DNA from 3 places in the Comamonas sp. 26 genome. Region 2 is predicted to be linked to each of the others. Evidence: predicted binding sites of a transcription regulator. Region 2 holds the regulator's gene; each other region holds the start of a gene.

Region 1 (10,471 bases), 180 kb from region 2:
CGCTATATGGCGACACCAATGGCGGGCTGGGCTTGCTGGGCGATCTGTACAAGACCGAGGTCTTCGAGCTGTCGCGCCACATCAACACCCACGCGGGCCGTGAGCTGATTCCGCAAATTATCATCGACAAGCCGCCATCGGCCGAGCTGGCCCCAGGCCAGAAGGACGAGGACAGCCTGCCGCCCTATGCCGTGCTGGATGAAATCCTTAAATGGCATATTGAGGGCCAGCACCTGTCCAGCAAAGAGTACGCCCATGCCGCCGCGTTTGTGGAAAAGCTGCGCACCCAGAGCGGCGGGCCCGAGATCATTGCCCGTGTGCAAAAGCTGGTGTTCCGCAGCGAGTACAAGCGCAGACAGGCCCCGCCCATGCTGAGAGTGCGCCCTCGCGCCTTTGGCACCGGCCGGCAAATGCCAATTGCGGCACACTATGAGTAAGCCTTAATCAAAAAGTGAGCAGCTTGCGCTTGATGAACATGCGCAAGCGCCTCTTTGAGCCAATATGCCCAACTTCGGGCGCTGATTTCTGTACGGGTTTTGCTTTCATGCCTCAAGCCAGTTCCCACACCGCCAGCAAACGTGTCATCTCTGCTGCGCCAGAGACTCTGCCTATCTCGATGCCCCTGCATACCGCCGTGCTGATTGGCCGCTTTCAGCCACTGCACAACGGGCATATGGCACTGCTGCACGCAGCGCTAGAGCGCGCCCGCCAAGTGGTGGTGGTGCTGGGCAGTGCCTGGCAGGCCCCAAACCCCAAAAACCCGTTTAGCTGGCAGGAGCGCGCGCAGATGCTGCGAGACGCGCTATCCAAAGAGGATACAGAGCGCATTAAGTGCGTGCCCGTGCGTGACTATTACAACGAGCCGCTGTGGGTCAATGCCGTGCGTGACGCCGTGCAAGCCCATGTTCCCGAAGGCGCCAGCGTGGCGCTGGTGGGCCACTTCAAAGACTCCAGCAGCAGCTATCTGGCGCGCTTTCCGGGCTGGGAGCTGATCAGCCTGCCCCGTCTGGGCCAGTTTGATGCCACGCCGCTGCGTGACATCTTCCTGGGCGAAGGCAGCGCATCGCCTGAAGCCATGGATGCCGCACTGGGCAAGCTCTCCAGCCAGATGCCCGAAAGCACGCTGGCCTTTTTGCGTCACTGGGCCCACACGCCTTTGTATGTGCGCCTGCAAAAAGAGTGGCACATGCTGCAAGCCTATAAAGAGGCTTGGGCCAAGGCCCCTTACGCCCCTCTGTTTGTGACGGTGGATGCCTTGCTGCGCTGCCACGCCAAGGGCCAGGGCCATGTGCTGCTGATTCAACGCGGCCATGCGCCTGGTGTAGGCCTGTGGGCCTTGCCCGGCGGCTTTCTGGAGCAGCGCGACAGCCTGTGGCAATCCTGCGTACGTGAGTTGCGCGAAGAAACCTGCTCCTCCATCAGCGAGGCCGATCTGCTGGCCGCCGTACAAGCCGTGCAGGTGTTTGACCACCCGGACCGCAGCCTGCGCGGCCGCACCATCACCCATGTCCACTACCTGGATCTTGGCATGCAGCCCGCCCTACCGCCCGTTCAAGGCGCAGACGATGCCGCGCTGGCACGCTGGGTGCCGATTGCCGATCTGGCGCAAATGGAAGGGGACTTTTTTGAAGACCACTTCCAGATCCTGTGCCAGTTCCTGCCCATCACGCTGATCCACGGCGAGCAGCCTGCCAGACAGGTCGCTTAAGGCGCAAAATTCATAGCTGCTAGCGCTTATTCAATAAGCGCTGCAACCCTTTTTTTTCTAAAAAATAATCATGAGCACGTTGAACATCCGCCCTGCCACAGAGCAAGACATCGACCTCATCCTGCACTTTGTGCGTGAGCTGGCGATCTACGAAAAAGCCGAAGACGAAGCCAAGGCCACGCCCGAGCATGTGCTCCGCACGCTGTTTTGCGAGCACCCGGCCGTTTTTGGCCTGATTTGCGAGGTCGATGGCAAGGCCGTGGGCTTTGCGGTGTACTTCTTCAACTACTCCACCTGGCAAGGCCAGCATGGCCTGTATCTGGAAGACCTCTACATCACCCCCGATGCACGCGGCCACGGCGCGGGCAAGGCCCTGCTGCAGCGACTGGCCCAGATCGCCATCGACAAGAACTGCGGCCGCTTTGAATGGAGCTGCCTTGACTGGAATACACCGTCCCTGAAGTTCTACGACAGCCTGGGTGCCCTGCCGCAAACCGAGTGGATTCGCTACCGCATGACAGGTGACGCCCTGCAAGCACTGGCCAGCGGCCAGAAAACCGTCAGCTAATCCGTATCAAAAGCATTCAGAGTGATGCGCGCTACCCAGCAAACTAGCGTGCACTCCCTTATCAGATGACGAGTACGCAACTTCAACACTATGTGGAGCAACAGCTTGCGTCAAAATGGGTGGTTTTGCATAAAAATAACAAGGCGGCTATCAGGCTGGCCTTCACACTCATTGGAATCCCTTGATGCCTAGCTACAAAGAACTTATTGCTCGCAAAGACGAACTGGACAAGCGCATTGAAGAAATGCGCCACACCGAGGCCAAAGAAGCACTGGCCACCATCAAGCAATTGATCGACACTTTCGGCTTTACCTCGCAGCAAGTTTTCCCCTGGAAGCCTGAAGAGAAGAAAAAGGTCGAAGCCAAGTACTACGACCCCGAAAGCGGTGCCAGCTGGACAGGCCGCGGCAAGCCACCAAAGTGGATTGAGGGCAAGGATCGCAGCCAGTACGAGATCAAGACCACCCCGGTGATCGACTACAGCGCCCCCCTCGACGAAAAAAACCCCTTCCCGGTTCAGTAAGTCGCAGCGCCCATTGCCACTTGGACTGGTGCAGGCGCTTTGAGCATTTGCACCAGCGTCGCCACATTCAAGCACTGAATCAGCAAATCGCCGCCATTGGCCTGGATCAAGCGGTCCACCAGCGCATCCGCCGAATGGGCCAGCGCAGGCGCAGCGCGCAGCTGCCGCGCATCCAGTCTGGCAACCCCCTCCAGATCGCTGATCAGCAAACCCAGCTTCAGCCCCTGATGCGCCAGCACAATCACCTGACTTTGCTGGCTTCTGATCAGCGGCTTTCCGTAGAGCAAAGCCCCCAGATCAAACACCCAGACATAGCCCGCCACAGCACCTTGACTGCGTCGCGCCAATGTGCCCACGCAGTGGGGCAGGCGCCCGGCTGAGATGGGAGCAATTTCGGCGGCACTTTGCGCCTCCAGCACGCAGGCTGCATCCAGAGCCAGCACGCTTTGCCCCACAAAGAACGTCGCCATCTCCATGCTTGCCGCAGCTGTGGATGTGGCCGACGGCAGGCTCTGCACATGGATATTGCGACGCCAGACCGCGGCTTGCGCATCCCCCTGTACCGGCCCGAAGGTCTGTACGGACAGGGCCAAAACATCCTCCTCATAGCCATCGCTGCGCTTGAACTCGCGGTAGCCGCTGCCTGCCGTCACCGCCACCACGCAGTACTGGCCTTGGTACGCCATGGCCCGCGAAAGGCTCTGGCCTGCAGGCAAAGCCAGCATGTCTGACGGTAAATCCAGCACCATGCCAGGCAGCATTTGCGCCGAGGATGAAGACATGACAACACCTGCGCGATTGAGATACGCGGCCTGCCTGCTGCCAGCACCCTCCACTCTATGCTCTATCTGCGAGCCCAGCACGCCTTGCAGCATGGCCTGAAACTCGCGTTGCGCATGGAAGACCAGACCAATCCCACCCAGTACCTCGCCATTGGGAGAACGAATGGCAGCGTGATAAACATAAGTCGGCCCCGCCCCCTCATGCAGCGCAGAAGGGCGCCATGCAGAGACGTGATAAGCCTGAGTGCCTTTCAAGCCCAGCACTTTGAGCAGGCTCTCCTGATCGACAAAGCGACCTGTCAACACCTCCTCGGCCTCGCCTTGCAGGCTCGTCGCCACAATCTTGCCGCTGACGTCGTACACCATGATTTGCTGGTACACGGTGTAAAGCGCATGAATGGCGGTGAGCAACTCACACACCTCAGCGCTCGCACTTTCAGCTGCATTGCCTTCTTTCAGCGCTTGCAGCAAAGCTGGCAATTGCAGTGTCAACGCCCACCAGCGGCAGTCGTTGGCGCGTTCGTAGAGATTGCGGTCCAGCAAATCCACCAGCAAACGCGTGAGCAAGCTGTTATCGTCCAGCGCCGTCGTCAGCACCGTGCTGTAGAGCGAGCGAATGGACTGGGTAAACACCTCGTTGGTGCGCGCGCCCGTCTCACCAATCTGCTCCAGAACGGCCTGCAATCTTGTGTTGTCCGCCTGCTTGCCTGCCGTCATGACTTGCCCGTTCCAGACCACACGCCTGATGGTGTCTGCCGCACTGCGAATAGCGTGCAAAGGTGGACAAAAGCGATGCGCATGACTCAGCAAGCCCTGCGCCACCACCGCATCCACCGCTTGCAGGTCGCTATGCCCATGTGTGCCAAACGCCAGCTCAAGCGGCACCATGATTTGCGCACGCCAACCTTGGGGACCCATGTAACCCTGGTAGCCAGCAGAGAGTGCCGATTGCACCAAATAAGTGCGACCACTATGAATCCAGAGCAGGTTTGCACCATTTTTGCGAGACCTCACCAGCACGCCCACTCCAATCCAGTGCATATCGCTGCTGGCCAGCACCCGGTCTTGCGCATCCAGCAGCAGGGCTATGCTGGTTTCGGGCTCATGAGCCGCGTCTGAACGTCGCCCATTCCAGAGGCCCTGCATCTCTCCCTCAAAATCAAAACACAGGCACAGCACGCCCACAGGCTTTTGCGTGACGGGACTCAGCATACGGTGGGCATAAATCAGCCCAAGAGACTGATCTGGCAGCAAGTCTGTGGCACCAAATGCCTGCACAAAGCTTTGGCTTTGCAGTGCCTGCTCAATCAGCAGGTCCCGGCATGGCTCACTTTGCACCGCCCCGTCTTCCTGCGTGCTTGCCCGCACATAGCCTTCGCAATCGAGTAGCAGCACCTGCTGGTAAACCGTGTATTTGCTGCGATAGGCACACAGACGCTCAGTAATCTGCGCTTTATCGTCATCCGTCTGCGTATCCAGATCCGCCATAAAGCGGCAAAGCAACACATCGGTGGCCAGAAAGCCCACATCGGCCGTTCGCTCATAAAGATTGCGCACCAGCGTATCCATCAGATGCTGAGCCTGGCTGTGCAAACCACGCCCCACACCCTCGACCGCCTGCGCCACCATGGACTGCACCAAATCCTGCTCCAGCTGTTCAAAACCCGCCCGCGTCGCAGCCATCATGGGCAGCAGGGCCTGCGCCTCCTGCGGGCAATTCATCTTGGCTGATGACTCGATGAGCCGCCACATCAGGCTCAGCTCCTGCAGCGAACTCTCACATCGCGCCACCTGACGCATGTGGGGAATGAAGGCGTCTGTCTGCAGCAGGTCTTGCGCTTGCTGCACCGGGGCGGTGAGTTGTTTCTGAGGCATGCACTGGTGGAGCAAAACTCAGGCCTATTTGTAAAAACACGTTACATCTAGAGCAGGACAAACCCTGAACCCTGAACTATTTGCCCTCTCAGCCCCCAAGGCTGGGTCTTGAAACCTCGGGAAATTGCCTTATTATTAGCACTCGAGGGGGTTGAGTGCTAACAACTTGACCCTACATATTCCGAATGTCGGCCATGAAGGCTGGCAAGTCTTGTTTCAACTTTGTTGATGTATTTAGGAGTTGGTATGAACCTGCGTCCCCTGCACGATCGCGTGATCGTCAAGCGCCTCGAAAACGAAACCAAGACGGCTTCGGGCATTTATATCCCCGACAACGCCGCAGAGAAGCCTGATCAAGGCGAAGTGCTGGCAGTGGGTCCCGGCAAGCGCAACGACAAGGGCGAACAAATCGCTCTGAACGTGAAGGTCGGCGACCGCGTTCTGTTCGGCAAGTACTCTGGCCAGACCGTCAAGGTTGATGGCGACGAGCTGCTGGTGATGAAGGAAGACGACCTGTTCGCAGTCGTCGAGAAGTAATCCTTCCCACATTACTCACATATTCATAGCTTCTAGCGCTTGATAGACAAATGCTAGAAGCCTATTTGATACAGATTTGTAGGAGCCAAAAATGGCAGCAAAAGACGTAGTTTTCGGTGGTGAAGCCCGCGCACGCATGGTTGAAGGCGTGAACATCCTGGCTAACGCAGTCAAGGTCACTCTGGGCCCTAAGGGTCGCAACGTGGTGCTGGAGCGCTCGTTCGGCGCTCCTACCGTGACCAAGGACGGTGTGTCCGTGGCCAAGGAAATCGAACTGAAAGACAAGCTGCAGAACATGGGCGCTCAGCTCGTGAAGGAAGTGGCCTCCAAGACCAACGACATCGCTGGTGACGGTACGACTACCGCTACCGTGCTGGCTCAAGCCATCGTCCGCGAAGGCTCCAAGTACGTTGCTGCTGGCCTGAACCCCATGGACCTGAAGCGCGGTATCGACAAGGCTGTCGCCGCTCTGGTGGAAGAGCTGAAGAAGCAATCCAAGGCCACCACCACCTCCAAGGAAATCGCTCAAGTTGGCTCCATCTCCGCCAACTCCGACGAATCCATCGGCAAGATCATCGCTGACGCGATGGACAAGGTCGGCAAGGAAGGCGTGATCACCGTTGAAGAAGGCAAGTCCCTGGACAACGAACTCGACGTCGTTGAAGGCATGCAGTTCGACCGCGGTTACCTGTCGCCCTACTTCATCAACAACCCCGAAAAGCAAGCCGCTGTTCTGGACAACCCCTTCGTGCTGCTGTTCGACAAGAAGATCAGCAACATCCGCGACTTGCTGCCTACCCTGGAACAAGTTGCCAAGGCTGGCCGTCCTCTGCTGATCATTGCTGAAGATGTCGAAGGCGAAGCCCTGGCAACTCTGGTGGTGAACACCATCCGCGGCATCCTGAAGGTTGTGGCTGTGAAGGCTCCTGGCTTCGGCGACCGTCGCAAGGCCATGCTGGAAGACATTGCCATCCTGACCGGCGGCAAGGTCATCGCTGAAGAAGTCGGCCTGGCCCTGGACAAGGTGACTCTGGAAGACCTGGGCCAAGCTCAGCGCGTCGAAATCGGCAAGGAAAACACCACCATCATCGACGGTGCTGGCCAAGCTGCCGAGATCGAAGCCCGCGTGAAGCAAATCCGCGCTCAGATCGAAGAAGCCACTTCCGACTACGACCGTGAAAAGCTGCAAGAACGCGTGGCCAAGCTGGCCGGCGGTGTTGCCGTGATCAAGGTTGGCGCTGCCACCGAAGTCGAAATGAAGGAAAAGAAGGCCCGCGTTGAAGACGCCCTCCACGCTACCCGCGCTGCTGTGGAAGAAGGCATCGTGGCCGGCGGCGGCGTGGCTCTGCTGCGTGCCAAGCAAGCTGTGGGCGCACTGTCCACCGGCAATGCCGAGCAAGACGCTGGCATCAAGCTGGTTCTGAAGGCTGTGGAAGCTCCTCTGCGCGAAATCGTGGCCAACGCCGGTGGCGAGCCATCGGTGGTGGTGGACTCTGTCCTGAAGGGCCAAGGCAACTTCGGTTTCAACGCTGCCAACGACACCTACGGCGACATGCTGGAAATGGGTATCCTGGACCCCACCAAGGTGACACGTACTGCTCTGCAGAATGCTGCTTCCGTGGCTTCCCTGCTGCTGACCACTGAGTGCATGATCGCTGAAGCCCCCAAGGCTGAAGGCGCTGGCGCTCCTGACATGGGCGGTATGGGTGGCATGGGCGGCATGGGTGGCATGGGCATGTAATTGCCAAGCTGTCGACTGGGTGGCTATCGCCACCCAGCGCCGCAAACAAAAAAGGCCGCATCCAGCGGCCTTTTTTGCACCCTTCTGGTTTGTGCAAGCACTTCCAGAACTAAAAAGCCAGCCCAATCGATAGGCCGGCTTTTTAGTGAATGACTTGCTTAGAAGCGATGGCGCAGACCGATGGTGATACCGGTGCGCTTTGTTGCGCCATTGGCATCCAGCATTACACCCGCACCGCCCTTGGTCTTGGTGTGGTCCACCGCGAAATAGGCATCGGTACGCTTGGAGAATGCATAGTCTGCAACAGCGACCATAAAGTCGGCCTTGCCATTGAAAGTACCCGTTGCCGAGCCCGATTGTTTGGCATGGTAGTAATGCAGACCTGCATTCAACTGTGGCGTAACCTGATAACCAAAACCGACCTTGAACATCTCACGCTTGTTGGCAAAATTGCCAGGAGCATTACCTGCAATAAAACCGCCATTGGAAGAGCCTGTCCAGTAAGCATTCAGCAAACCGGCGTCAAAAATCGCACCGGCACCCGCCGCCCCCAGACTGTCCTTGACCTTATTCTGGCCATAGCCTGCCATCAGATACCAAGGGCCGGTTCGGTATGAACCACCCAAGGTCCAGGCGTCTACCTTTGTGCCCGCAGGCAACGTTGAACTCTGATATGCCGCACCGGCCGAAATTCCATTGGCGGAGTAGCGAAGATACCCACCCGCCGTTTTCAATGCCAGACCTCCTGGCGTCATATCAATAGCATTGCCTTTCTTGGCGAAGGTATTTCCTTCATCAAAGGAATACTGCAGTCCGGCGCGTACGGGGCCAAACTCCGCCACGTACTTCAGCATATTATTGGCACGTGCACCCAGCGACATACCAATCTCGGGTTTGTATGCATCCATATAGGGAGAATATGGAAACGAGGCATATGTTGAAGTCACCAAGTCGAACAGCACATTGTATTGGCGACCCATGGTCAGCTGACCAAAGCTATTGCTGCGCAGACCTACCCATGATTGAGCAAAATAAGGTTGCGCGGTACTGGGAGTACCGGAGTCCGTCCAGAACCGATTTTCCAGATTGGCAATCGCAGATAGACCCCCACCCAAATCCTCCTTGATATTGATACCCCAGCGGCTCTCGGACATACCGCCACCAATCATTTTTGTCAGCCCACTTTTATTAGCTCCTTCATTATTGGTGTGACGAATTGCAGCATCCACAATGCCATACAGCTGTACGCTGCTTTGTGCGTATGCCAAGGTTCCCAGAGTACCCAGCACCGCCAAAGCCAATGTTTTTTTCACAAATGAAGATTTCATTGTGTTGCCTCTCTCTTAATTCACAAACAGTTGGTGGAAATTCATTCTAAAAATGCTTTCCTCAACCGCGTGAGCATTGGCACAAGCACAACACAGGCGTTTCCCTCTCCGAATTACCCTCTCAGTAATCACCCTTTAAGGTTTACCCCAAAAAGCAAAAAGGCCTGTCGTAAGACAGGCCTTTTTTAACTTTTAAACAGTTACTGGCTTACACCAGCAATTGATTAGAAAGCGTGGCGGATACCAACTTGCACGCCAGTCTGGTTCTTGCCCAGAGCCGACAGAGAACCGTCGTTCACACCCTTGGCTTGCAGGCCCAGGTTGGAGTTCTTGTTGTTCTTCATGTAAGCAACAGTGCCGTACAGAGCGGTACGCTTGGACAGGTTGTGCACATAACCCAGAGACAGCTGTTGAGCCTTGGTGTTGTTGCCCTTTTGGTCGTAGTAAGCGTACTGAGCCTTCACTTCGCCAACGCCACCCACAGGAGCGGACACGCCCAGTGCGTAGTTGTTGAACTTGTCGCTGGAACCAGCGTTGGGCTTGTACTTGATCTGTTGAGCCAGACCGATCACCTTGGCCACGCCAAAGTTGTAGGAAGCGCCGATGGACATTTCGTCACGGTCGCCTACGTTGCCGTAGCTCAGAGTGCCGTAAGCAGCAGTCACGCTCAGAGGACCGTTGTCGTAACCAACGTTACCACCGACGTAACGGCCACCGTTGCCACCCAGGGTAGCTTGGTTAGCCTTCTCGTCGAAAGCGTAGCTGATGTTGGCAGTGAAGCCGCTGAAGTTGGGCGAGGAGTACGACAGCATGTTGTCCTTACGGATCGTGTTGCCGTCGGCCAGGCCTGTACCAGCCCAGTCCTTGTAACCCATGAACTGGCCAATACCAGTAGCGCCGAACAGGTCATACTTCAGACCAGCACGGAAAGTGGGAGTTGTTTCGCGACCCAGGCGAACTTCACCGAAGTTGCCAGACAGACGCACTGTGGATTCGCGCTTGAAATCAAAGCCCTTGGCGTTACCAGTGTCGCCGAAGATTTCGCCTTCCAGCCAGAAGCCAGCCTTCAGACCACCACCCAGGTCTTCGGTACCACGCAGGCCCAGACGGCTGGTAGCGTTACCGCTGGTGCCGACGCCGTACTTGCTGGAATCGTTGCCAGTAGCGTTGTTCACGTAAGACACGCCAGTGTCAACGATACCGAACAGGGTCACGGAAGATTGAGCCATTGCGGCGCCGGAAGCGGCCAGCACTGCCAGGGCAATCAGGGATTTTTTCATTACGAGTTACTCCAAGGTTTAGAAGGGCGCCGGTTCTATGTAAGAGAGACTTGAGCCTCGAGCTCCACCGGTTTCCCGCGCCAACCTCCTGGTGGGGAAGTTGGGTCTATTGCACCAGACCACCGCACC
Region 2 (10,471 bases):
GCTTCTTACGTGTCCAAGTACATCACTAAGGACTATGCGGACGCTCCTGGCCATTCCAGCAGGTACAGCAGGAGCCATAACGGCAATGGTGTCACCTCCATGCCAAAGGCTGAAAAAATCCGCATCTGGGGTGCATCCCTGCAAGACATGATCGAAATGACTTTTGAGTGTGCAGAGGGTGAGGTCATCGTGTCCCATCGCCTGACCCTCGAACGCTTTGAGGGTGCCCGGTATTGGCTTGTGACTGAGCCGAAACCCATCGATATACCTGGAACAGTTCACTAAGGATTTTGTGCAGCGTAGCTGCTGTACTGCGTCCGCGCTGGTGCCCCTGAACCACGGAACGACATGAGGCTACAGGGTTCCTGAGCCACGGAACGACATGAGGTTAGAGCGTTCGTGAGCCACGGAGAGACATGAGGTTAGAGCGTTCTCAAACCACGGAAAGACATGAGGTTACTGTTTACAGAACCACGGATTGACATGAGGTTATGAGGTTGCTCAACCACGGAACGACATGAGGCTACACGGTTGCTCAACCACGGAGAGACATGAGGCTACAGGGTTCCTGAGCCACGGAGAGACATGAGGTTACAGGGGCACCAGTGCGGGCGCAGTACGTACCCGAAGGGACAAAATCCGCTCATAAAACTAGGGGGGATTTCATGCTGATTGGCTACGCTCGTGTTTCGACACTTGATCAAAACATGACTGCTCAACTGGCTGCATTTAAGCGCGCTGGTATTAAAAATATTGTTCAAGAAAAGCGTTCCGCTGTTCGTGATCGGCCTGAGTTGGATCGGCTCCTTGCTGAGCTAAAGAAGGGCGATGTTTTGGTTGTTTACAAGCTCGACAGGCTGGCTCGGTCTGTTTCGCAGTTTGTGCGAGTCTTTGAGTTGTTGCGTTCGCGGGGTGTGGCTTTTCGCTCGCTTACCGAGTCAATAGAGACTGATAGTCCCCATGGGCGCATGTTTCTTCACATGCTTTCTGCATTTGCGGAATTTGAGCGGGAATTGATACGGGAACGGTGTCTTGCTGGTCAGATCGCTGCGCGTGCGGCTGGTAAGACTTGGGGGAGGAAAAGATACTTTTCTGAGTCCGAAGTAGCTGAGATTGTTCTCGCTTGGCGCTCGGGTTGGTATCTACAGCGCGTCCTGGCTGAGATGATGGGGGTGTCGATCGCGTGTCTACGGGATCACATTTATCGGCATGAGGGTAGGGGGCGCTGGGTTAAACGAGTGCTTCGTAAGTAAAATGAAATCATGCTCGACGAACGTGCCAAGTTATTGCTGAAAGCGCTGATTGAGCGTTACATCGCTGATGGTCAACCAGTCGGCTCGCGCACTCTTTCGCGTGCATCCGGGCTTGAATTGTCGCCTGCCACCATCCGCAATGTGATGGCCGATCTGGAAGAAATGGGGTTGATCATCAGCCCGCACACATCCGCAGGCCGCGTGCCTACCGCAAGAGGGTATCGACTGTTTGTCGACACCATGCTGACGGTGGACCGCTCCAACCTCATCACGCCCGGGCTGATCCATGAGCAGCCGCAGAAGGTGATCGCCAATGCGGCTAACCTGCTCTCCAACCTCTCCCAGTTTGTGGGCGTGGTCATGGTGCCGCGCCGCAGCTCCGTCTTCAAGCACATTGAATTTGTGCGCCTGTCGGAGCGGCGCTTTCTGGTCATCATCGTCTCGCCCGAAGGCGATGTGCAAAACCGCGTGATCTTTACGGATGTGGATTATGAGTCTTCGCAGTTGATCGAAGCCTCGAATTTCCTCAATCACCATTACGCCGGTTTGACCATGGAAGAGGTCAGAACAAGGCTGCAGACCGAAGTCGAGCAACTGCAAGGCGAAGTCGCTAGCCTCATGCAGGCCGCCGTGAATGTGGGCTCTGAAGTGATGGGTAACCATGACCAGGAAGACGTGGTGATTGCCGGCGAGCGTAACCTGCTGTCGGTCAGTGATTTCTCCAGCGACATGGGCAATCTGCGCCGCGCTTTTGATCTGTTTGAGCAAAAAACGCAAATTCTGCGCCTGCTGGATTTCTCCAATCAGGCCGATGGCGTACGAATTTACATCGGTGGCGAGAGCCAGACCGTCCCGTTTGAAGACCTCTCCGTGGTGAGTGCTCCCTATGAGCTGGACGGTAAGGTTGTGGGCACCCTGGGTGTGATCGGCCCCACGCGCATGCACTACGACAAGATGATCCAGATTGTCGACATCACATCCAAATTGGTGAGCAATGCCCTGAGCCACAAGCGTTAGGCCCTACAATGTCATAGTTTTTCTGGTGGCAGCCACGGCTGTTGTCAGTGCTGGGGCGTTAGCTCAGTTGGTTAGAGCAGAGGACTCATAATCCTTTGGTCGTCGGTTCAAGTCCGCCACGCCCTACCATTAAACTGTTGTAAATAAATAAAAGCTTGCTATAAAAAACATAGCAAGCTTTTTTGTTTTTATTCCTGGTTCCGGTTTGGTTCCGGAATTTTGCAAGATGTGGCTGTACTTCTTCGGACATGGCTAGTCCGAGTGGCTGGTCCTGAGTGAGACTTTTTTGGAAATTTTTCTCAAGTGCAAGTGCTGCGGTATGCCTACAAAGATGCTGTATTTTTAAGCAGTGCATCCTCCCAGTAGGCAGAAAAGCACACGGAGTTCGCTGGTTGCTTGAAGCAAGATAGTTGGGAAATAATGCCCACTCACAGCCTATAAATTTTCATGCCTGCGAAGCGATCAACATCACTTGAACATGCTCAGATTGATCAGACGGTGACTGATGATTCTGAGGTGGAACTATCAAAATCTGGAGTGACTGCAACCGATTCGCCGCAGTCTCAAACAAGTGAGTGGAAGTACAAACCAGACTGGCTAATTTGGCAGGATCGCCCCGTTGCTTCGGTTCAGGAAGCGATTTGCTTGTTGCATGACATACATCCTCCTGCTTACTCGAAGCTTGATGCTGATGATGCTCGCAATAAGTACTTTCGTCCGCATCTCAAGACATTGAAGCAGAGGATCACTTATGTTCAAGGCATCCGGATCGCCCCCGGAGAAGACTATGAATGTAAGTCGGGAGATGGCACTTATATCGTTTTACGCGATTTCGTAGAGCAGGTTCGTACTGGAGCTTTGTTCAAAGGCTTTAACTTTCCTGAAGAGTTCAGTGAACTGAATCCACCTCTTCCTTTTGAGTTTGAAGAGGATACGTGTGCATCCTCTTTCAGCGGTGAGTCGGCCCAGGTCCCTAAACCTGCTGAGAACAGCAACGAAAGGCTTAATAAAGCTTGGGCACGGCTTTTGGTGCTTATGGCCATTGAGCACTACAAATTCATCCCGGATTGGCCACCAGAAAAGTCCTCGGATTCGGTGAAAGGTAGTGGGTTGTATCAGCCGCTTGCTGACATTAGTAAAGAAAATGGAGTTTCTTACCTGGGTGATCGTGGCACTGTACAGAATGCTTTTGTGACCGCCGTTCAGAGGCTCGGTGAAGAAGAGGTAAAGAAGATTCGAGCCAAGCTTGAAGAGAATGCGAAGTCGGCACAATCCTCTCCTGCGGCGCACACGTAGAAATTTGAAAAACCGACGTGGGAATTCATTTTTCCCAGTTCCAACGATTTCCAACGAATTCCAGAATGCAAGGCATCAGCACTCACCAAGCCTTGCATCATGAATTCTCCCCTCTCCGCGAACGGCGGTCCCCGTATGTTGTTCGCTCAAGCTTCTGTGGCGGCTCGTTCTCGCGCCTTCCAACAGCTGAAGCGTGTGGGTAAATCGACGGTGTCGCAGAGCCTGCACTTCGATACTCAGACCGCCACGGCTGCACTTCAGGACACACCTCAGGTGGTTCAGGTGGCATCCATAACTCCAGAGAGTGCTGCTGAGTTTGACCGAGATGCCCGCTATAAAAATCCAGTCCACAAGCCGTTTCCAATGATCTGTCTGGATAGCGACGGCTATATACGTCTCAATGACGTTCTGACGGTATATCCGGTCTCGCGTGCGGCATGGTACGACGGCGTCCTCAAAGGCATCTATCCCGCAGGCGTAAAACTTGGCCCCCGCTCAGTCGGCTGGTCTCGTGCCGCCATCCGCGAACTCATCGCAAACCCACCGAAGTTCTGATCCCAGCTTAGTGCTGGCTCACGGAACAGCCCCCCATTTTTCATACCGTATGCACCTGATCAACAGGTGCAGGGGCTTCACTTTGCCATTTTTTTACCACCCAGGAGCTAACTACCCATGAATACATCTAATCCAAGTGAAATCAATGCTCAAAAACCAGCAGTGCCAACTGTGAAGAAGGATGCGCAAAGCAGCGGTTCGGCAGAATCTTCAGTCTCTAACAAATCCTTGCCTCTGGCGGAGTCTCGCTGCTACGGGGTCTCGGTAGGTGTAGGTGTTTCTTCAGCGTTGGTGGCCTATGGAATCGCGGCTGACTTGTGCGCGGCAGGCTCAATCTTCGGGTTGCCTGTAGAACAGCAAAAGAACGTCGAGATATTCGCGGCTGATCATGTTTCCGCAAGTAATCTGAAATTTCAGGTGTCTCGTTTTGTCGATGGCGAAGCCAATATCTCCGTGATCGTCCCTAAGACGCCGACTCCTCCCGACTATCGCCGCCAAGAAGGCCGTGCTCTCATGGGGCCGCCGAAAGCAGAGGGCTGTCATGTCGTGGTTGTCCCCGCTGCTAACAAAAAGGCGCGTTGGTCCGAAGCTAATTTGTCTGCATTCAAGCGTGCTGTAGCGGGCAAGGGGGCGCTGATCATCTTTATCTTTCAGGGCTTCAGCAAAGAGGAAGAAGCCTACTTGTCTTCCTGCTTCAACGGCGTATTCACAGTCTGCCGCTGTGAACCTGACAAGGGCTATTCATCGGCGGTTATGGCCACTCCCATCCCTGGTAGTTTTCTCGCGGCAACGGGCCACAGTGCGGTGATTGAAAACATCCGCGTGGACGCTGAGGGTCGCGTTGAACGCCACTGCCTGCCCTGCGTTTCTCCAGACAGACTGGATCGCGAAATCTATCGCCTGCGTGAAGAGAAAAAGTCGTTGGAGGAGATCGGTGAAGCCTTGGGCTACAACAAAAGCACCATCTCTCGTCGCCTGGGTGCATTGCCTTTCCATTTGCGCGGTGACCGTCTGTGATCTCTGTGTTGCACGTGTTGCGTGATTTGCGGCTATCTCAAGCAAAGCCAGATTTCGCGCAACACCTGCAACATCCCCCCAATCTCTAGAAGACTCATTATGACTATCGAGAACAACGCGGTGTCTCGTTCGCCTGTATATGGGGCTGATCGTGTGACGATATGGCTAGACCGTCCGGCTTCAGACGCTGAATTTGAAGAGCTGCGCGAGCACTGCACTTGTCTGACTGTGACGAACGATCAGCCCAAATTTCAGGCTAACCGCAAGTGCAAGCTGGAGCTGTTTCAGCCGACACGCAAGTGTCTGCGTATGGCGAAAGAAATTCTGAGGGCAGAAACTAATGCCGATCCAACCTATGTCGAGTTGGCCCGCGATGTGACTCTACCCAACAGGGTTCGCATGGCGCTACTCACTGCGTTTCTCGGTTCCGTAAAAGTGCCGAGCCAGCGGTCACTCTTCGTTCAATGCGAAGGCACCTTTTACTGCGGTCAGCGGGCAGAAAGTGGTGGTCGTGATGGCAGTGTCCTGGCGGTCTACGCAGATAAAGCCAGCAAGATCAACAATGCGCGTCCAGATGCCGACGCCATGGAGTGCTTTCACGTTGAGCTGCGCCTGAGTGGCAAGGATGCCTTGAGAAAGCACGGCATCCGCACGTTGGAAGACCTCATCGTTTTTAGCCATAAGCAGTTCTGGGGAAGAAGCCTGAAGTTCTACGCGCTGCCGCCAAGCAAAACTGAGTTGGGCCGTTTGCTGGCCGCTTGCTGTGGCGGCCGCGCAGATGCTTCGGACACGGCATACCTCAAACGTGCAAACCGTTGGATCGATAAGCACAGCATTGATGGCCGGTTCATCATGCATAACGCGCTCAAGGCGACTCCCGAGCTTGAGCGCCATCTGGCAAAAACAGACTGGAACGGGCTGATGAAGCGCATCAAAAAGTAGGCCGAGCACTACTGATATAGAAGCCAATTATTTCGGAAAACACGTCAAAAAAACGAGTCATCTCACCAGCTCTTTTCTTCAAAAAACATGTGTTTTCTCGATGATTTCTTTATCTGCATGGCACATGCAATCACTGAAATTCAGGCCATAAAACCATAACCCAAATGAAGCCAACCACTCATCAGCGCCAGATAGTGCATACCACGCTGCCATGCGTGGAAGTGCGCGCCAGTCCTGGCAGTGGCAAGACCACCACGCTCATACAGCGTGTCAAGCACTTGATGCGCAACGGAACGCCAGCTTCACAAATTCTGGTCTTGAGCTTCGCCAAAAATTCTGTTGATGAGTTCCGCAATCGACTTCAGCGCAGCCTCAAGCAGAAGGGCAACTCTGGCAAGAAGTCACTACCGCAGAAGAAGTCTGCTGTTGGTAATGAGTTGCCCACCACACAGACCACTCACGCCTTTGCCCTAAGTCTAGTGACCCGCGCAGGTGGCTGCGGTGGTGGTGTGCCTACAAGCACAGAAAGTCTAGTGTTGTTGAAAGAAGCTTTGCGCCGTTGCCGGAAAGATGCCTCTGATCGCAAGTTGTGGGTCAAGTTAAATAAATCCGAACGCCGGGAGCGGCTTCGTCTGGTGCGTGAGTTGCTGAAGGACTCGCGTCGTTTGAAGCAGTTGTTAAAAGCGCTGAGCTTTGCTCAGGCCTCGAAGCAGAAGCTCAGTGATGTGATGACCTCACGAAAGTTCTCAGCTGGTCTTGCTACTTATGCCCCGATTGCCTTGGCCGTGCAGAAGCGCTTTGCGCGTGCAAAAAAAGCTGCGGGCAAACTGGACTTCGGAGACATGCTGGAAAAAGCGGTTGATGTACTTGATGGCGGGGCTGAAATTCCTTACACCCATGTGCTGGTCGATGAGTTCCAAGATGGCAGCGCCGCCCAAAATTTGCTGCTAGCCTCACTGGTCAAGCGTGGTTGCCAGCTTATGGCCTTTGGCGACCCTGAGCAGGCGATCTACGGCTTTAGCGGTAGCAGTTATACGCCGCTGGATCAGGTTGTTGACGATGTCGTTGTCATGCCTCTGCCGGAGTCTCACCGCCTGCACCGCCAGACCGCAGAGCTGGCAATGGCTGTTGCTGGCAAGAGCACTCAAAAGATCGTGACTATGCGGGATGGCGTGAAGCCGGCACTGGTGACTAGCGGTGGCCCTATAGAGCGGGCGCATGTCGTTGTCCGGGACATTCAGCAACTACTGGAGCAGGGCGTCGATGCCTCAAGTATTGCTGTGCTTGCTCGTACCAACTCAACTTTGAAGACGGTGGAGCAGAGCTTGCTGGCTCTGGACATAAATTCCGCGAGGAAGGGCATTGCGCGTGATTTACAGCATGTTCAGCGTGTGCTGCGACTGGTTAGTCTGGTTGATCGGCATGAACGTATTCAAGCGGCAATTGATCCTGATGCGGTGGCGCATGCGTTTCGCAAAGTGAAGCTGACGGCCAAGCAAGACTGGAAAAGCAGGGCGCGCAGTCTGCAGAAAGCAGCCAGCTCATCCTCGCTAGAGGGGCGCTACAAAGAATGCCGGGACATTTACTTGAAAGTTCTCGGCGGCGTGCGTTCCAACAAGGACGTCCGAGATGGTCTAAATTTTTGGGGCGCGAAATGCCGTGACTATTCCAATGGCCTTGAAATGCTCCGCGCTACCAAGCAAGAGAAGCCAGTGGTGCAGACCATGACTATCCACAAAGCCAAAGGTGGTGAGTGGGACCACGTGTTTGTGGTCGGTGTCGCTGACGGTGAGTTGCCGATCTTCCATGCCAAGTCGGAGACCGCGCTGGCAGAGGAGCGTCGGCTTCTGTATGTTGCCGTTACGCGGGCACGCAATGCCGTTCGGCTGTACTACGCCCCTATGCCGCATGCTCAAAGCTATAAAAAGTCTAAGGAACTCAGTAGCCTGCTGCAGCCAGCCAATGTTCAACGAACTTTGACTCAGGTGCAGGGCTAGCTTTTGTGATGTTGGTGGCAGTATGACTGCTGAACTGATGGCCGGATGGCATGCGCTGTCTGGTCATTTTTCGTTCCAAGAGCGAATTTTTGCACCACATAGCCAAGCTGCAGGAAACGCCGCCATGGCCGTTCTGGTGGCTTCTCGCTAGCATCGTGGAACGCGGCTGGTCTACGGAAATGAGCTTGCAGACATTGATCGTGTGATGCCGTCCAGACTATCCATTTGGCTTTGAGTTAGTGACTGCTGACTGCAACCAAAAGCATGGTCCCCAAAAACTTTTAAAGCCAAATTGACGGGACCTTGGGCACCGATGCTGAGCAAGCAAAACAAAATTCTGTTGGCGCTCTTGATGAATGAATCCGAAGTATGTAATACTTCGATTCATGAATGCAGCCCAACCTTCAGACCTTTTCCGCCACTTGCTTGATCAAGCACTCAGTCCGAGTGTCGCCTTTGCTGTGGGGTGGGCCCTTCTTGGGTGGGCTAAGCTCTCTGAACTCAATCGTTTGCCAGAATCGGCTAAGGTCCAAAACGCCCTGAAACATGGGCAAACGTCTATCAGCAATGCTCTGTCGCAAGCCATCGCGGCTTCGGAAGATCAACTTCTGAGTGATCTACTGCCCCTCAAAGGCCTGCCTCAAGAAAATATTGAGACGCTGGTTCATACGGCTTGGAAGATTCTGCAAAACGGCAAACTAGACAATCTGTCGCTGGAGGAGGTTCTGTCTCTGAATACAGACTCGTTTGGGCAAGGTGAGTCGCTAGCTTCTCATGCATACGGCTCTTTTCCGTTACTCCCTCGCGAGTTAGTTGAACTTATGGTGGAGCTTGGAGACGTAAAGGGGCGCGACAATGTCTACACTCCTTGGGACACGTCTTCTCAGTTTTCTGTTGCAGTGCATCGGCTGGGTGCCATGCCGTACACCGAGACTCCTGAACGCCAAAATGTCACGCGTCTCGTGCAATTACTTGCTAATCTTGAAGCGCCTGTGCATTGCACTGATCCAGTGGTGCACCCGACAGCATTAAGTCAGAAGGGCGGACTGATTCAGTTCGATGTGGCTCTTGCATGTCCCCCCTTCGGGATGCGCTATGAGCGTGATTTGTCACAGCAAGATCAATGGTGCCGATTTCCTGAGCAAACCACATCTGGCACCGTGCTTGTCGTAAGGCATTTGTTGGCCCAGGCAAAGCGTCGAGTGGTAGTTCTTGTGCCCAGTACATTGCTGTCTGGTGCCGGTGCTGAAGCTCAGTTGCGCAATGATCTTGTGCAACGTGGAATGATCCACGCAGTATTGGCAATGCCTAAAGGACTGCTGCCAGTCACGGGTGTTGCCACTGCAGTTCTCGTCTTGGACCCGCGCGGAGGGAATGAGCAAGTTCACTTTATTGATGTGGGCAATGGCCCCTTTTATAAAGCAGTGTCCAAAACACGGTGGAGCTTGATTGACCCAGTTCACTTAGCTCGTCGTATTCAGTCACCAGCTTTGTTGCCATCGACAAACGAGGCTACGCGAACACGCTCAGAAATACTGGACGCAAATACGTTACAGGTCAGTCGTCTCCTTGCGCAAGCAACATCCTCATTTACGCCATCACCTTCGCAACCATTGGTTCGTTTAGCAGATTTAGTGCATACAGTGCGCCCACTGCATCCGACTCTTCGCAAAGCTTCGCAGTCGATGGAGAGCACCTTCAGAGTGCATGAGGTCGGTGCACAAGACCTGCCTTCTCATGGCTATATTAGGGATGCACAACGGCAGCTTGACCTACCTGTACAGCTTTTGGCTCAGACTGAATCGCTCTACCTAGAGCCGCTAGACATAGTGCTCATTGTTAAAGGTGGTGCAGGAAAAGTCGGCATCGTTTCAAAAGATGTACTTCAGTTATCCACACCTTGGATTGTCGGCCAATCGGGGATTGTGCTGCGCATGCATGCATCCACCCCCATAGATGCACGAGCATTGTTCCTGCTACTACGTTCCAACCAGGGGCAGGAGCTTTTGCAAAGCATTGTGGTTGGTGCAACGACGCCCTTGATTCAGTTGCGAGAACTTATGGCGCTTTCGATATGGCTGCCCAACTCTCAACAACAAGATGAGGCCATCCAAGCATTAGAGCTTGAGGACAACCTACAAGATCAAATCGACCAGTTGCGCAATGAGCAGGCCGCCATCGCAGCGCATCTATGGGCACAGCCTTGAGCAGGAAGGGAATCACTATGCCAATGCCAAAATTTCCCAAAGAACCGGACAATTTCAAGTACTTCCAAAGTGATCCTCCTGAAGTGAAGCTGGAAGCATGGAGGCGTCACCAAAATGGATACACGATTCGCTATCTAGGCTTTTGTTTGGCCATTGTGATTCCGAGTGTTGTGGCTGTCATCCTTCG
Region 3 (10,471 bases), on a different contig from region 2:
ATCTCCATATCTCAGTTTTATGTTTTATCCGGGCGCAGCAAAGACTCTCAAAACAAGAGCAGCTTGCGCTTGATGAGAAAGCGCTTGAGGCTTTTTGCGTACTTAATTCTCACCGGGCGGGCGCATCTTTGCGCATTGTTGACACGTGAACATCAGTATCAACCCGAGAGAAACTGAAGGCCGTTGACAGCTGACAGACCCGCAAGCCGGGAGCCCGCTGCCTTGTTTTTTGTATTTTCAAGGACTGTCCTCATGAGCTCCAGCAACACCATCAATCTGACCGCCCAGATCACCACCCTGAGTACGGCGCTGCGCATCGTTCTCAATGCCAGCCCCGATGCCGCTCAGGTACGCGAGCAACTGGCCACCGCGCTGAACCAGTCCATTCATGACGCGCAGGAAGAAGGTATGTGGGACAACGCAAGCGGCGTCAAAACTATCAAGGCCGCATTACTGGGTTGATCTCCGTGGATTGGTTGATGCACTAATCACCGCCACCATGAAAAAAGCCGGCGGGCAAATTGCCCAGCCGGCTTTTTTAGTGAGCATTCAGACTCCGATCAGGTGACCTGACGAATCGGCAGCGATCTCACTCGCTTGCCTGTGGCCGCAAAAATGGCATTGGCCAAGGCCGGAGCAACCGCAGGCAATGGGGGCTCGCCCACGCCGCCCAGCGGGACATCCATGCCGCCGCCCACCAGATGGGTCCGAATGGTCTGTGGCTGATCGACATGGCGCAGCACTTCATAGTCATGGAAGTTGCTTTGCTGAACGCGGCCCTTGGCAAAGGTGATTTCGCTGCTCATGGCCAGGCTCATGCCCATGATGACGCCACCTTCCAGCTGCGAGCGAATGCGCTCAGGGTTGATCTGTGGGCCGCAGTCCAGCGCCGTATCCACTGCAATCACTTTCACATTGCCTTTATCGTCCACCGCCGCTTCCACCACCATGGCGGAATAACTCATAAAGCTGTAGCAGAAAGCCAGCCCCAGGCCATGGCCCTTGGGCAGTTTTCGGCCCCAGCGCGCGCCACGTGTCGCTGCTTCAATCACCGCGCGCAGCCGCCCTGTGTCATAGGGGTATAGCGTGGGCGATTCGGTGTAGTTCCAGCTATCGCTCAAGTCCTTTTCAGGGTTGAGCTTGCGCGGCGGGCCAATCAGCTCCAGCGCATATTGCTTATGGTCTTTGCCTGCTCGATGGGCCAGTTCGGCAATAAAACTTTGCGCCGCAAATGCATGGGGAATGTTGTAGACCGAACGGAACCAGCCGATGCGGGTATGGGCCTCCACCTCGCCGGTCTCGATGCGCACATTGGGAATCTGATAGGGCATGTTGATAGCCCCCATCCCCATTTCCATGCTGCTCTGTCCCTTGGCACCTTCCTGAAACAACGAACTAATGGTGGGCGCTGCCGAGCGGTGCAGCCAGGTCTGGGGCATGCCCTTGGCATCCAGCGCGGCCTCCAAATGATCAGCTGCCACTGCGTGATAGAAGTCGTGCTGAATATCATCGTCACGCGTCCACACCACTTTGACGGGCGTGCCCGGCATGGTCTTGGCAATCAGCGCCGCCTCAACCGCGAAGTCCGGCTTGGACTTGCGGCCAAAAGCACCGCCCAGCAGCAGCACATTCACCGTGACTTGCTCAATCTTCAAGCCAAGAGCTGCAGCCACCAGCTCTCTGGCAGCTTCCGGTGCCTGCACCGAAGTCCAGATTTCACAGTGGCTTTTGTCGGCCGACAGCAACGCAGTGGCCGTAGGCGGCTCCATGGAGGCATGGGCCAAATGCGGCACGTAGTAATCTGCCTTGACCAGCGCCTTGTTTCCAGCTTTTTCGACAGCCGCATCCAGATCGCCGTTGCTACGCAAGACTTTGCCCGGGCTATTGGCGGACTTTTCCAGCTGCTTGCGGTATGCAGCCGAGTCATAACTGGCGTGCGGGCCCTCATCCCAGTCCAGCACCAGCGCCTCGCGCCCCTTGGTAGCGGCCCAGGTATTGCGCGCCACCACGGCCACGCCGCCCAGCGGCTGGAATGCGGGTGCGCCCTTGTACGCAGGAATATCCACCAGCGCCTTCACGCCGGGCACGGCCAGCGCCTTGTCTTTTTGGGCACTGCGCAACTTGGCACCCAGCACCGGCGGGCGGGCGACCACGGCATAGACCATGCCGGGCAGATGCTTGTCTTGCCCGTAAACCGCCTTGCCTTTGCCAATGTCCGCCAGATCGACCACCGCCAGCTTTCCCTTGCCGATGTAGCGGAAGTCCGCTGGCTTTTTGAGCCGCAACCCATCACCTTTTGGCACCGGTTGCTTGGCTGCATCAGCAGCCAGCTCGCCATAGCCGAAGCGCTTGCCGCTGGGGGTATGAATGACCTCGTGCTGCACCGCCTTGACCTGCTCCACCGGCACGCCCCAGCGCGCGGCAGCAGCCGATTCCAGCATCTGACGGGCCGCTGCGCCCACGCGGCGCATGGGGGCAAAGAAGTGGCGCACGCTGCGCGAGCCATCCACGTTCTGGTTACCGTATTTAGATTCAATGCCCTGCGCTTGAACCACGCGCACCTTGTCCCAGCGCGCTTCCAGTTCATCGGCCACCACCATGGGCAAACTGGTGCGCACGCCGGTGCCCATCTCGGCACGGTGGGCAATGATGCTCACCATGCCATCGGCCCCAATGCTGACAAAAACCAGCGGGTCATCGACCGTGCCCCCGGGCATGGAATCGGCACCGTATTTTTTGGCCTCTTGCGCGTGGACCACGCCTTGTGCGGTAACCGCCAGACTGAAGACCAGACCCGCACTGCTCTGCAGCAGGGTGCGACGTGAAATTTCAGGCAATGTTGCGTTGTCTTGCATCATTTAGCTCCCTGCAGGCGCTGCGCTGCCAGCTTGATGGCCGCACGAATGCGCGGATAGGTGCCGCAGCGGCAGATGTTGCCGCTCATGGCCTCGTCAATCTGCTTGTCCGTAGGCTTGCCATTGGTCTTGAGCAAACCGACCGCCGACATGATCTGCCCGCCCTGGCAGTAGCCGCACTGAGCCACCCCCAGCTCCACCCACGCGGCCTGCACTACTTTGCCCACGCGGTCCGACTCCATGCTCTCGATGGTGACCACCTGTTTGCCTTCGACGGCCGAGATCGGGGTGATGCAGGAGCGAATCGGCTGTCCATCGAGATGCACAGTACACGCCCCGCACAAGGCCATGCCGCAACCAAACTTGGTGCCACACATTCCCAGCTCATCGCGCAATACCCAGAGCAATGGGGTCTCCTGCACCGTGTCCACCGACTGGCGCTGTCCGTTGATATCAAGAGTTGTCATCAGGGGTCCTTTTTTGTGGAGCGATCTGATCTGCATCAAACCTCAAAGCAGCATACAGACCCCATCAAACAGACACTAAAGCCCGGCAACAATGCTGTCAGCCTTCGTAAGCAAACACTTCCATACCTTCTAGCTGCAAGCAGACAGCTCTAATTGATGCATCGATAAGCAATTGAAATTCACCCCAGTGAAAATGACGCTGCACTGCAACAATCCAACGGCAAAACCCAATTCACCGAGCCTGCAAAAGGTTCGGGAACTTTGTCCTTAGCACTCCCTCTAACAGAGTGCTAATATGAAGATTATGGAAGAAAGGAAACCCGCAATGACAACTGCCTCCGGCTCCATTGCTACAGCCTTGGCACCCGCTAACCCCTGGGCGCTGGTACCTCCGCTGGGCAACCTCGATGCCTATATCTCGGCCGCCAACCGTCTGCCCATGCTCACCCCTGAGGAAGAGCAGGCATACGCACGCAAGCTCAAAGAAAACAATGATCTGGACGCCGCTGGGCGTCTGGTGATGTCCCACCTGCGTCTGGTCGTGTCTATCTCGCGCCAGTATCTGGGTTATGGCCTGCCTCACGGCGACCTGATTCAGGAAGGTAACGTGGGTCTGATGAAGGCTGTCAAACGCTTCGATCCCGATCAGGGCGTGCGTCTGGTCAGCTACGCCATGCACTGGATCAAGGCTGAGATCCACGAGTACATCTTGAAGAACTGGCGCATGGTCAAGGTCGCGACGACCAAGGCTCAGCGCAAGCTGTTCTTCAACCTGCGCTCGATGAAGAATGACCTCAAGTCTGACGCTGCCATGGCGGATGACGAGCCCATGATGCGCGACACACTGACTTCGCACGAGATTGACACCGTAGCGGCCAAGCTCAACGTCAAGCGCGAAGAAGTCATGGAGATGGAAACCCGCCTATCGGGTGGCGACGTGCTGCTGGACCCTTCGCCCAGCGATGATGGCGAGCAGGCCTATGGCCCCATCGCCTATCTGGCCGACGCTAACCATGAGCCTACCGCCATGATCGAGTCGCGCCAGCGTGACCATCTGGCAACCGATGGCCTGGCCCTGGCACTGGAAGGTCTGGACGACCGCAGCCGCCGTATCGTTGAGCAGCGCTGGTTGCAGGTGAACGACGATGGCTCTGGCGGCATGACGCTGCATGAGCTGGCTGCCGAATATGGTGTCAGCGCCGAACGCATTCGCCAGATTGAAGTTGCCGCCATGAAAAAGATGAAAAAAGCGCTGGCCGAGTTTGCGTAAATACCAACTTGCGCCAAAGCCCTTAAAAAGGCTGAAATGCTGAACCCTAAACCCGGATAATTTCCGGGTTTTTCATTTCTGGCGTCGGTGTCACAGGCATCTGCGCTGATCTTCATACCAACAAGACATAAGAGACCTGCCATGCACGCACGCACTTTGAAGAATCTGTCTCGCCGCAGTCTGGTCGCCGCCGGGGCCGCCCTGATGGCCGCAACGCTGGCCCCCGCTGCCATGGCCGCTGACAACTGGCCCGACAAGCCCCTGCACCTGATTGTGGGCTTCCCCGCTGGCTCTTCCCCTGACCTCACAGCCCGCGCACTGGCCGAGCCACTGGAAAAGAAGCTGGGCCAGACGGTTATCGTGGAAAACCGCGTGGGCGCTGGCGGCAATATTGCGGGTGAATACGTGGCCAAGGCTGACGGCTACACCTTCAGCGTGATGATCAACGGCAATATGACCATCGCCAAGATGCTCAATCCCGCCGTGCGTTATGACCCCATTAAGGACTTGCAGCCCGTAAGCCTGATTGGCGTGGCCCCGCTGGTGCTGGTGGCTCCCGCATCGGCACCACAAGGCAAAGCCTTCATGGAAGCCGCAGCCCAAGCGGGCGACAAGTGGAGCTACGGCTCCCCAGGCGTGGGCACCGTAGGCCATCTGGGCATGGAGCTGCTCAAGAGCCGCTCTGCCATCAAGGCCGTGCATGTGCCCTATACCGGCTACCCACAGGTTTTCAATGCCATTCAGGGCGGCGACCTGAAGCTGTCCATGCTCCCCCCGGCTCTGGCCATGGCGCAGATTCAGGCAGGCAAGCTGCACGGCATTGCGGTGACTTCTGCCGCCCGCAGCCCGCTGGCTCCCGGCCTGCCCAGCCTCAAGGATCTGGGCGTCAACAACTTTGATCTGGAAATCTGGAACGCCGTGGCCGCGCCCAAGTCCATGCCCAAGGCCCACGTCGAGAAGTTGGCCGCTGCCGTCAGCGAAATTGTGCGCACGCCTGAAATGCGCCAGAAGCTTTCCATGCAAGGTTGGCAAGCTGTGGGCAGCTCGCCTGAAGGTCTGCAGAACCGCATTCAGCAGGATGTAAAGGCACTGGGCGCCATCATTCGCGACCAGCACATCACGTCGCAATAAGCCGCCGGAGGCCCTGGCGCGCTAGTTTTAAACGCTTGGTTTTTGCTAGGCGTCTCTGGTGAAGCTCCGCTCGGTATCAAATAGAGCGACTACCGCCTCAGATATCATGCGCTCGACAGGCATGCTTTTACGCTATGCCATCGGGCGCATTTTTTATCAGGCTGCCCCGCTGTTTACGGAGCCTTCATGGACGCTGGTACCTGGTTCACGCAACTCAACGCTTGGCAAGTCATGCTGTTGGGGCTGGTTTTTTTCGGTGGCATTTATCTGCTGGGCGGCCTGCTCATGAGCATGCTGACGTCCGGGCTTTCTCGACTTGGCATCGGTCAGGTACTCGATACGCGCCCGCTCAAGCCCGATCAGTTAGGGCGTGAATGGCGTCAGTCGTTTCATTCGATTCTGGTTTTCGGCCTCGGCATGATCGTGCCCTGGGGCTTTTTGCAACTGGGCTGGGCACACCTGACACCCGATGCCAGTGCAGGTCGCATTGCACTGGAGATTGCCGTGCTGCTGATCTGGAACGATGTGCACTTCTGGATCAACCACCGTCTGCTGCATACCCGCCAGCTGGTGCGCTATCACGGCGACCACCATCGCTCCGTTGTGACAACGCCGTGGTCCACCTACAGCTTTCACCCGATTGAGGCGCTGATGCTGGGCAACATTATTTTGCTGCCCATGGTTGTGCATGATTTCTACTTCTGGTCGCTGGCGTCAGTGCCGGTGCTGAGTCTGATCCTCAATCTCATCGGCCACTCCAACTACGACTTTTTCCCCAAAGTGCCTGACACGCACCCTCTGGCAGCAAGCCGTCGCCACCATCTGCACCATTCACGGCCTGCGGGCAACTATGGCTTTGCGCTGCCCTTTATGGATCAGATCATGGGCACCAAGGTCAAGACCGCCTATACCCGCGCATCTGCCGCTGAATGAGCCAACACCCCGGCCAGCGTCTGCTTCCCACTCTGCGCCACTGGCGCGACTGGCAATCCGTGTTTTACATGCTCATCCTGCCGCTGATCGTCTGGTGGCAGTGGTCGCATGGCTTCAACCTCATCCTCTACGGCATTGAGCTGTTTTTAACGCTGGGCGTGGGCGTCATTCACCACAACCACACCCATGTGCGCATGTGGTGGGGCCGCCGGACGAACCGCGCCACCGACTACTGGCTGACCCTGCTACAAGGCCACCCCACCTTTGTGTTCTGGCCCGCCCATGTGGCCAATCACCACCGCTTTCGCCACGGCCCGCGCGATCTGGTGCGCACCTACCGGCCTGAGTTTGGCGGTGATACCAATCACCTCTGGGGCTACCTCATCCACCCCGTGCAGGCGGCTGTGGTGCTGTACCCTATGTTCTTTCGCTGGCTGAACAATCTGCGCCTTCGCTGGCCCGGCGCATTCCGCTATTGCATGGGGCAGTACGCGCTATGGCTGGGTAGCTGGGGATTTTTTCTGTGGCTGGACTGGCAAAAGGCGCTGATCTTTATCATCGTCCCCCAGTTGCATGGTCTGCACTGGCTGCTAGCCACCAACTACCTGCAGCACGCCCATGCCGATGGCAGGCCGCTGTCCAGAGCGCAGCGCAATACTCCGGGTATCGAGCTGAACTACGCCCGCAACTTTGAGGGGCTGGTCAACCCCCTGCTTTTTAATATTGGCCTGCACACCGCGCACCATGAATGCCCGCATGCTCACTGGTCTGATCTGGCCACGCTGCATGAGCGCATTTACCGCCAGCGAGTTACGCCCGCATTGAACGAGGGTGGCCTGCTGCCCTATATGGGACGCGTGTTTGTATTAGGTCTGATCTGGCCTGCGGCAAGAACCCAGCCGCAAATGCCGCCAGACGATGTGAAGTAAAACCTGTCGAGGATCTATGCCTGTTGCCTATTCAAACGTCTATCTTCAATCTGCCGGTATGTTCCTGCCTGGCTCTCCGGTGGATAACGCTGGCATGGATGCATATGTCGCTCCGCTGAACCGCATATCCGGGCGCATCAAGCAACGCATCCTGGCGGAAAACGGCATTCAGCAACGCTACTACGCCATCGATGGCGCAGGCCAGACCGTCTTCAGCAACACGCAGATGGCCGCAGGCGCAATTACAGAAACACTGGCGCTGGCTGGCAAAACGCTCGCTGATGTGGGCTACCTCTCCAGCGGTTCATCGGGAGGCGATGCGCTGATGCCCGGCTTTGCCAGCATGATTCAGGGCGAGATGGCTGCCCCGCCCATGGAAACATTGTCCGTCCACGGCGTATGCGCCGCCAGCGTGGGGGCCATGCAGGCCGCAGCCATGGCTGTGGAAAGCTGTGCCCATTCACTGGCGCTGTCTGTTGCCAGCGAGATGCCATCGCGCCTGTTCAAGCGCTCGCGCTTCGCCGCTCAGGATTACAACACTGACTTTGACGCCCACTTTCTGCGCTGGATGCTGTCGGATGGCGCAGGTGCGGTGTTGCTGGGTGGCCCCAAGGCCCTGCCGCAAGCCAATGGCCTGCGCTTGAAGTTGAAATGGACGCACCAGCGCAGTTTTGCAGGCGACTACCCCGTCTGCATGCAGCTGGGCTTAACGCCAGATCGCAGCAAAAGCCATCTGGACTTCCCCGCCTGGGGCGATGCCGAGGCAGCCGGTGCGCTGTCTCTGCGCCAGGACATTCGCCTGCTGCCACACCTGTTTGACGTCTGCATTCACGAGTACGCCGACCTCGCCCACAAAGGCTGGGTGCCCGAGCGCGGCATTGACCACTTTCTGTGCCACTACTCGTCAGAACGCTTCATCCCCGTCGTCGATGATCTGCTGGGCAAAGCCCAGCTCAGCATCCCGCGTGATCGCTGGTGGAGCAACCTAACCTGGCGTGGCAACACGGGCGCGGCCTCCATCTTCATCATGATGTCGGAGTTTTTGCAGAAAGAAGGCAAGCGCCTGAAAGCGGGCGACACCGTGCTCTGCTTCATCCCCGAGTCAGGCCGCTTCACTGCCGGCTACATGCTATGGGAAGTAGAGCTGGATGCACCCGCCAATCAAGCGCTACAGGCCGATTTCCCTCATAAAACTGCCGCCGCTGAAACGATTGCCAACGATGCCCTGCCCGATGTCTCCACTATCGCCGCTCCGCACGACCCGGCCACCGCGCCGCAGCAGCTGGCCCCACTGCTGACCGAGCTGGCCAGCATCTGGCAGGACTACCGCAGCAATGTCTGGCGCACGCCACTGCTGCGCCGCATTCGCACCCGCGAGCTGCAAAGCAGCGACTATGTGCGCTGGATGAGCCACTGGATTCCCCAAGTGCGCGAAGGCAGCCTGTGGATGCGCGAAGGCGCAGCATCGCTCACGGGCGACTACGCCACGTTGGCTTCTCTCATCGACCTGCACGCCGGTGAAGAGCAAAACGACTTCAAAATTCTGCACAGCGACTACCTGAAGGCGGGCGGTGCCGAAACCGATATCAGCAAACTGCGCCGCAACCCCGGCGGTGAGGCACTCAACGCCTATCTGCACGGCCTTGCCGCCACGCCCAACCCCATCGGCCTGCTGGGCGCCATCTACATCATTGAAGGCACGGGCCAGCGCATCGTGCCCAGCCTGCTGCCGCTGCTGCGCGCTGCCCTGCCCTTGCCGCCCGATGCCTTCCGCTTTCTGGAGTATCACGGTGCCAATGATGAGAACCATTTGGAGCGCTGGCTGATCGCCGTGCAGATGGCGCTGGACATGGACACCGAAGGCTCGGCCCAGCAAGCCATACTGCAGACCGCCCGCCACACGGCGGCCATGTATCTGATGCAGTTCCAGCATGTGCTGGCCGAATAAAAACAAGACGAGCAGGACAGCCTGATGAAGAACGAATTCAACGACCATGTCTGGGACGAGCGCGACCCCAGCCCCTGGCTGGCCCTCTACCTGGATCAGAGCACGCCACTGCCCGATGACGTCAAAGCCGCCTGGCTGCGCGACTGCAGCAGCAGCTCGCGCCAGTTTTTTCTGCCCGCCATGCGGCCGCTGGCGCGCCTGTCGATGATCCTCATTCAGGCGCTGAAAATCTTTCTGCCAAAGCGCTGGTCACACTCCATCTTGCTGCACCGCATGCTGGCTTTTGGCATGAAGAAGTTTCTCTCGCCAGAGGCCAACTGGCTCATCATGCGGCACTTTCACCTGGGCTCTCAGGTGCTGCAGTTTGTGGCGGCTAACTCGCCTACCAAGGTCAGCACCACGCCTTTGACGCCCATGGAAATTGACGATGTGAAAGAGGAGCTATTCCTCAAGCACGACCTCAACCTCTTCAACTTTGTGATTCGCCTGAACAAGGCGCTGCGTGAAAACAAGCAAGAGCTGCTCGCTGTCGCAGAGCCCGATTTCTCGATGATTCACGAGCCCGAACTCAAGCTCGAAGACATGCCGCGCGGGCGCTTCAACGTCATCGATCTGCAAAGCGCCATTGAGCTGTACACGCCCATCTACCAGCTGCTGCTGACCGACAACGACTTCTGGCGCGCCAGCAACTCGCTGCAGCTGGATGAAACCCTGGGCATTTACTGCGCCAAGATTCTGGCCTCGCCCGAACATCTGGTGTTGCTCAATAACAAGCACCCCATGGTTCCAGATTCAACGCTTTATGCGGCTTACCGTCTGGTGCTGCACGGGCTGTCCACCGAGATGCTGCATTCGCTGCTTGCGCGCATGGCCAGCGGTGAGCTTCCAATTCCGGCGCGCGAACTGGCCAAGATGCATAAGACGGCTGAAGCCGCCCA

The links. Region 2 encodes HrcA, which represses chaperone genes, less so after heat shock. Its sites were predicted from a motif close to TTAGCACTCNNNNNNNNNGAGTGCTAA; they were not measured.
Region 1: the regulator HrcA is predicted to act here: its motif matches at 5,592-5,618, upstream of groES (co-chaperone GroES).
Region 3: the regulator HrcA is predicted to act here: its motif matches at 3,590-3,616, upstream of rpoH (RNA polymerase sigma factor RpoH).

Annotation. Positions count from the first base shown of each region.
Region 1 covers NZ_PEFL01000002.1:613,702-624,172, forward strand. Annotated here, with positions in the region: gene CLU84_RS17385 (NAD+ synthase) at 1-437, shown strand, start outside; gene CLU84_RS17390 (bifunctional nicotinamide-nucleotide adenylyltransferase/Nudix hydroxylase) at 545-1,708, shown strand; gene CLU84_RS17395 (GNAT family N-acetyltransferase) at 1,779-2,276, shown strand; gene CLU84_RS17400 (H-NS family nucleoid-associated regulatory protein) at 2,461-2,799, shown strand; gene CLU84_RS17405 (chemotaxis protein CheW) at 2,793-5,456, opposite strand; gene groES (co-chaperone GroES) at 5,703-5,993, shown strand; gene groL (chaperonin GroEL) at 6,085-7,734, shown strand; gene CLU84_RS17420 (porin) at 7,893-9,062, opposite strand; gene CLU84_RS17425 (porin) at 9,287-10,342, opposite strand.
Region 2 covers NZ_PEFL01000002.1:428,974-439,444, reverse strand. Annotated here, with positions in the region: gene CLU84_RS16540 (hypothetical protein) at 1-285, shown strand, start outside; gene CLU84_RS16535 (recombinase family protein) at 666-1,253, shown strand; gene hrcA (heat-inducible transcriptional repressor HrcA) at 1,263-2,270, shown strand; tRNA gene CLU84_RS16525 (tRNA-Ile) at 2,323-2,399, shown strand; gene CLU84_RS16520 (hypothetical protein) at 2,718-3,566, shown strand; gene CLU84_RS22515 (AlpA family transcriptional regulator) at 3,666-4,121, shown strand; gene CLU84_RS16510 (helix-turn-helix domain-containing protein) at 4,239-5,138, shown strand; gene CLU84_RS16505 (hypothetical protein) at 5,238-6,080, shown strand; gene CLU84_RS16500 (UvrD-helicase domain-containing protein) at 6,245-8,077, shown strand; gene CLU84_RS16495 (type I restriction-modification system subunit M/S) at 8,434-10,284, shown strand.
Region 3 covers NZ_PEFL01000001.1:581,865-592,335, reverse strand. Annotated here, with positions in the region: gene CLU84_RS02755 (2-dehydropantoate 2-reductase) at 1-2, opposite strand, end outside; gene CLU84_RS02750 (hypothetical protein) at 253-462, shown strand; gene CLU84_RS02745 (xanthine dehydrogenase family protein molybdopterin-binding subunit) at 561-2,855, opposite strand; gene CLU84_RS02740 ((2Fe-2S)-binding protein) at 2,855-3,322, opposite strand; gene rpoH (RNA polymerase sigma factor RpoH) at 3,648-4,592, shown strand; gene CLU84_RS02730 (tripartite tricarboxylate transporter substrate binding protein) at 4,734-5,723, shown strand; gene CLU84_RS02725 (sterol desaturase family protein) at 5,910-6,656, shown strand; gene CLU84_RS02720 (fatty acid desaturase) at 6,653-7,585, shown strand; gene CLU84_RS02715 (beta-ketoacyl-ACP synthase III) at 7,602-9,533, shown strand; gene CLU84_RS02710 (hypothetical protein) at 9,558-10,471, shown strand, end outside.